DNA from 2 places in the Solibacillus sp. R5-41 genome. Region 2 is predicted to be linked to the other one. Evidence: riboswitches for the same ligand, from Rfam matches in the RefSeq annotation. Region 2 holds a riboswitch; the other holds the start of a gene.
What was found. Region 2 has a riboswitch for FMN ahead of ribE (riboflavin synthase). Riboswitches for the same ligand answer to the same signal wherever they lie in the genome.

Region 1: another riboswitch for FMN. It lies ahead of CSE16_RS05775 (ECF transporter S component); the one in region 2 lies ahead of ribE (riboflavin synthase).

The regions. Positions count from the first base shown of each region.
Region 1 covers NZ_CP024123.1:1,239,517-1,242,948, reverse strand. The annotation lists gene brnQ (branched-chain amino acid transport system II carrier protein) at 1-1,099, opposite strand, end outside; gene CSE16_RS05775 (ECF transporter S component) at 1,275-1,853, opposite strand; FMN riboswitch at 2,110-2,286, opposite strand; gene CSE16_RS05770 (hypothetical protein) at 2,368-3,432, opposite strand, start outside.
Region 2 covers NZ_CP024123.1:2,412,148-2,415,579, forward strand. The annotation lists gene ribE (6,7-dimethyl-8-ribityllumazine synthase) at 1-213, opposite strand, end outside; partial or broken gene ribB (3,4-dihydroxy-2-butanone-4-phosphate synthase) at 417-995, opposite strand; gene ribE (riboflavin synthase) at 1,010-1,645, opposite strand; FMN riboswitch at 1,823-1,953, opposite strand; FMN riboswitch at 2,101-2,230, opposite strand; gene CSE16_RS11700 (ABC transporter substrate-binding protein) at 2,548-3,126, shown strand; gene CSE16_RS11705 (YqhV family protein) at 3,332-3,432, shown strand, end outside.

The sequences.
Region 1 (3,432 bases), 1.2 Mb from region 2:
ACGATGAAGCGAGCCCAAGTATAATTAGAACAATTGCTAGAGGGTATAAGAACATTAAAACTGGTACCGCAAACGTAATAATATTCGTCAAACCAAAATTTGCAATTGTAAACGAAACTAAACATAATGCAACTACAAATAATTTATAGCTAATTTTTGGGAACACTTCATGAAAAAACTCACTACATGCTGTGATTAGCCCGATACTCGTTTTTAAACACGCTAATACGATAATGATTGCTAATAATATCGCGCCATAAGCACCAAAATAATGTTCTGCTACGGCCGCGAAAATTTGGCCTCCATTATCAAATGTCCCTACCATTCCGACACTCGATGCGCCCATATACGTAATTAAACCGTAAATAAGCATCATTAACGCCATCGCAAAAATACCTGATTTCCATGTCGCTTTAGCAATTTCTTTTTTATCGGTAATTCCAGCGCGCTTAATGGCATTAATGACGATGATCCCAAATGCTAATGAAGCAAGAGCATCCATCGTATTATAGCCTTCTTTGAAACCTGTCATAAAAGCTTCATTAACATAGCTACTTGTTGGACCGTAGAAATTGCCCATCGGTGAGAAAATACTAATTGCAATGAGTATAAATAAAAACACTAAAAATGCTGGTGTTAAATATTTTCCGATATAATCCATTACTTTTGCCGGATTCAACGAAAAGTAAAATACAATCGCGAAAAAGACAAAACTAAAAATTGCTAACCAGAACTTAGCTTGCTCAGGTGCTATGAACGGCTCAAATCCAACAACAAACGGAACCGTAGCCGTACGTGGAATCGCAAAGAAAGGACCAATTGTTAAATACAATGCAAGTGCGAATAATACGCCAAAAACAGGATGTACGCGACTTGCTAAATCCTTCAGACCATTACTTCCCGAAAGTCCTATTGCTAATATCCCTAAAAACGGCAAACCAATCGCCGTTATTAAAAATCCGATAAGTGCCGGCCAATAATTTGTACCTGCTAGCTGTCCCATTTGAATCGGGAAAATTAAGTTACCTGCGCCAAAAAACATGCCAAATAACATAGTCCCGATGACAGCATATGTAGAAAAGGGTATTTTTTTATCCAATGATGTCACTCCTATGATGTTAGTTCAATGTTTGCTATTCTCAAAATAGATTGATTTTTCGCAACAATGAACAATATGATACCAGTCTCAGCATCTGATTACAATAGTAAACGCATATTTATTATTAGAAAACGAAAGCCAGCACCCAATGATTGGCATGCTGGCTTTCCTCGTATTATGCTAAAAACTGCGAACGTTGATTTTCAATCCATACCCGCATGATGCGATAAATCATTGTGGCAATGACTAATAAGATAATTCCTTTTATTATATTAAACGGTAAAATACCTAAAACAATCGTTTCGTACATATTAAATTCAGGCATCCCTAATAGATACGTATACATTGGTAAAAACGCGAAGTAATTTAATACAGCCATGCCAATTGACATGATGAAAGTACTAATCACTAATCCACCAACAAGTCCTTTTACTGATGGGAACCTTTTATAAATATAATAAGCTGGGATCACAAACGAAATGCCTGTTACAAAGTTGGCAATATGCCCTACTGGAATACCTTCTGGTGCGCCTGTAAAAATCCAATCTAACACGTTTTTAATCAGCTCAACTAAAATTCCTGCAACAGGTCCCATTGTGATGGCTGCAATTAATGCAGGGATATCACTAAAATCAATTTGTAAAAACACTGGGAACCATGGTAATGGGAAGTTAAGTAACATCAAAATAAATGAAATACTACTTAACATACCGATTGTTACGAATGAACGTAACTTTAAACTTTTCTTGCGCATAAAAAATCTCTCCTCATTGCTGATTCACTCTTGCAAGAAGAAAGGACGAATCAAAATCATCCCATGAAAAAACCCTTATGCTAATAAAGAAGCATAAGGGAGAATAGGCACACTTAAATAAAGGTCTATTCCATGTTTTTAAAAACATAACTCAATCCTTTTTCTTTGTATAAGAAAGTTAGCCTTTCTAAATACTAGAAAAACAAAAATTGTGTTTACCAAAAAACACGGCAGTTTCATGAAATGACGACCGTACCTCCATCTTCTCCCATCCAGACTATACTGTCGGCTTTGGAATCACACCAAATCCTGCACACAAAAAAGTGGCTCGCGGGCTCGAAAAGTTGACTGTAGCGTCCTCCAAGTAAATGGTCAGAGGCTACAACTTTATATTACCGCCGGTCGGGAATTACACCCTGCCCCGAAGATGAATCAATATTAAATTTTGTTACATGTTCATTATAAGGTAAATAAAAGAATTGTAAAGTCTTTCGCTTACAATTCTTTTATTCGATTATTTAATATTGTTAAAGTCGTAGTTAATTAAATTCGCGGCAACTGGTTTTGGTAACGGCTTTGAAAAATCAAAACCACCCCATTCTTGCTGTTTTATTTGTTCAAATTTCACTTGTTTATTAAAGCTGGCCGCTGTTAGAAGAATCCCTTCAATCATGCGCATCGCCTGAGCTGAATCATATCTATCTAAATCGAGCAGTTCATCAAAAATAACAGTTACGGTATTTCCCTTTTCTATCACTCGGAAGGATACATCGGGCAAAATAGCTGTTTGAAAAATATCATTTGCTTCCATCGTCATATTTAGTAACGCATCTTCAACATTGCTAAAGCTCATTCGAAAATTGGGACTTAAATAAGTTGAACCGTCACGCATTTGATAACTAAAATAATTATAATTCGTCGTTTTCCCTGTTAACATAATCGGTTTATATACTTCCCCGATATGATCAAGCATCATTTGTGTGCCTTCTTCATTTTTCAATTGCACTTGGTCATAACTTGCACCAAATGTATCAATTAAAGCTCCCCTATAATTCGAGAGAGCAGCTGAACCTGCATCATAGTTATGGTCATTTGGAAGCTGGTGAACTAAATTCTTTTCATTTTCCGTAAAGCTTCCTTTGAAAGGATGATACTCTTTAAAGCCTAGTGCTTGCTCCTCAATAAACGGTGCAAATTCATTATAAAGCTGCAATTTCGTTGGGGATTGCGTACCTAATTGACGTTCCACGATTTCAATTGGAATCAAGAAACTAGCAGGCACACTTTCCGCATCATCCCCTGCCAATCCTAGCGTGAACAATGTATACCCTTGTAATTGTTGCTCATAAACCGCCGTTTGCATTGGCATGGCGGCCATTTTTTGTGATATCGGATTCTCTTCCTGGTCCATTGAATAACCTTCCATCATTCTCGTTGTGGATGGCTCATGGAGTGAACTATCTTCAGAATTTGCCTTATCTTCACTTGAGGACAGTTGTAAAACAGGTGCGTTTCCTAGGAATGTGGAAGCAATAAAAACAAGAACAAAAAGCGAGGCAATCGATGCAATTAAAGGCCT
Region 2 (3,432 bases):
CCCGGTAGCGACCATTTTTTTTGCGAGAAAGGGCACTTCAAATGCACCGGGTACCCATGCAATATCAATATTTTCTTCTGAAACACCATGGCGCTTTAAACCATCCATTGCACCGCTCAATAATTTAGCATTAATAAATTCATTGAATCGCCCGACAATAATACCTATTTTTAAGTCTGTACCTACTAATTGTGCTTCAAATGTTTTTCCCATGTTCATATCCCCTATGCTAATTGTAATTTTCTCTTTTCGTGCAATAGGTGTTCAAACACCCATTGTAAGAAGAGAAGTCCCTGGCAGATGTCACAGATTTTGAAAAGTATTAATTATATTGATGGCTGCCAGATACAGGCCTCCATTTAAATTCAAAATTTGGACGCAATTACGCCACAGCGTAATTGATTTATATGCAATGCTAATGCATCAATTGTTATAAATTTTAACTGAAAGGTTTTGGCTATTTCCCATAAATCCGGTACGCGTGCCATTGTGCCGTCTTCATTCATAATTTCACAAATAACCCCTACTTGTGCGGAACCGCAAAGCTTTGCCAAATCGACCGCAGCTTCCGTATGTCCTCTACGCTCTAATACTCCACCGTCTTTTGCAAGCAGTGGAAATACATGTCCTGGTCTTCTAAAATCTTGCGGTTGAACGGTTTCATCCAATAGTGCCAACATCGTATCTGAACGCTCAAAAGCACTAATGCCTGTTGTTGTTGTTTTAAAATCAATGCTCACAGTAAATGCGGTTTGATGGACATCCGTATTTGTTTGAACCATTGACTGAAGCTGTAATTTATCCGCAATTCTTTGTGAAATCGGTGTACAAATTAAGCCGCGCCCATACGTTGCCATAAAGTTAATATTTTTTGGTGTAGCGTGTTCCCCAAGTATTAGGAAGTCTCCTTCATTTTCACGATTTTCATCGTCAACTACAATAATGACTTCCCCTGCTTTTAACGATTCTATCGCTTCCTCAATTGTATGAAACATCTCGGTGCACTCCTTTAAAATCCATGTTGTTGTAAAAAATCCATTGAAAGATTTTTTGTTTGACTATTCGTCAAATGTTGCAAAATATATTTGCCAATAAGATCGGTTTCAACATTGACGAGATTCCCTACTTTTTTCATACCGAGTACCGTCTCTTTATACGTATGTGGAATTAATGAAACGGTTATTAAGGACGTTGTAACATTAAAAACAGTTAAACTTGTGCCATCTAGTGTAATGGAACCTTTTACTAAGCAATTTTTTAACAGTTCTTTCGGTACTTCCAAATCCATATACACAGCATTTGCAACTTGGCGTATTTGAACAATTTTGGCCACTCCATCAATATGTCCTGAAACGAAATGTCCGCCAAAGCGACCATTTGCTGCCATGGAACGCTCCAAATTTACTGTTGAGCCGACCTGCAATTGTTGAATGCTCGATGCTTTCACCGTTTCCGGCATAACATCTACCGTAAAAGCATTACTTGTAAAGCTTGTCACAGTTAAACAAACGCCATTTACTGAAATACTGTCCCCTAGCCTTACATCTTCTAAAATTTTTTTAGCATGAATGGATAACTCCATTGCTTGAGGAGTTGATTTCATCTGGTGAATCTTTCCTAACTCCTCGATAATCCCTGTAAACATCTTTCTCACCTCATCCTATCAATTTCGCCTTGGCGTAATTGCATCTAGCTTTATTTTCATAAAGAAAATAAAATAGAAAAAACCCCGATATTAGCTCGGAGTTTTGATGAGAGTTGTAAAAATGGCATAGTCAAATAAGCTTTTTTCCATTTATTTTTGAAAAAAGTCGACCATTTTTATTTCCTTCTCCCATCCAGACTATACTGTCGGCTTTGGATTCACACCAAATCCTGCCTAAAAAAGGCTCGCGGGCTTAGAATTTCTTCATCACCGCCGATTGGGATTTTCACCCGACCCCGAAGGAAAACATATAAAATTTTACAAAGTTTCTTCAAAAAACAAAAAAACCACATAGAAGATGCTCTACGGGGTGATTAGAAAATTCTTTTTTAGGCGTATTTAAATAAACCTTAGTGTAAACGCTAAACTACACAAAGGGTTCATTTTAAACCTAACCAATCCTTCTCTCATCCAGACTATACTGTCGGCTTTGGATTCACACCAAATCCTGCCTAAAAAGGCTCGCGGGCTTAGAATTTCTTCATCACCGCCGATTGGGACTTTCACCCGACCCCGAAGGATTATTCAACTATGACGCCCATTATAGCAGACTATTTTTATAAAGGCAAAATAAATTGAGAACACCAAACTAAAAACTTATTTTTATTTGCATTGCTATGTTCCTCAAGTGTTTTAGCCAACCTAACCTATAAGAACCATCATTAATACCACTAAATCTGCGCAATACGTCTTTTTAATGAGAGTTATTTGTAGATTTTTGTTATTTGATAATTAGCAAACAATCCTTATTTGCTGCGAAGATATATAAAAGTAAAATGAAACCTTCAGCTTACAATCATCGTATAATGAAGGACACACGAACATAGAAAGTCGGTGAAGAGATGGACAAATTATTAGGCTGTTTTGGGATTATCATTGTGGTGAGCTTAGTTATTAGTATTATTTTGAACTTTTGGACATATATAGCAGGCTTTTTCGGGATTTTTATTGTGATTGGATTCCTCTTTTTATGGAATCAAAAACGCAAGGAACAGCAGGCGCTGGAAACAAAGCAGCAACAACAGATTGATGCGCAAAATACGATTGAGTATAAAATGGAACGCCTGCTAACACTGACAAAAGATGCAGATCCAAAAGGGATGAAACGCCAACAATATTTGCACAAGGAGCAGTACACTTTACGGGATTATTGGTATAAATATTTGGATTTACGGGCGAAATTATTACTGAACAATACGCCCACTCACAGAGAAGAGGCAGTTCTCCACTTAATGTGTGATGAGCTGCTTGCAAGAATGGACAACCTTGAAATAGAAGTTCAGGATTCGGTGAAAAAGGAGTTTATCGAAGAGCATTTAACCCCACTTCTGCAAGACATTGTGAATATTATGGATGGGATTAATCCGACACAAACAATTAATATTGATGCCTATCAGCTTTTAAAAACCGCAATAGAATAACGTGCTCCGACTTTTTTAAAGAAATAAACGGTTCACTACTCATATAAGGCAGCATTTCCTTGCACGATTTAAAGGACATGCTGCTTTTTTTGTTTATAAAAATGATGAAATAGAAATTCCCCCTCTTGATTTCCTATAATAATTAAAAATAGCTAATCATACAATGGATTAAACATGAATTAAAGATAAAAAAGGTGGTTGATCTATGCAAACTGCACTTATATATATCGTATTATTACGTATCCTTTCGGGTAGCGTTGATATTGTAGCTGCATATATTATGTTCAAATTAAATAATTTGGAAAA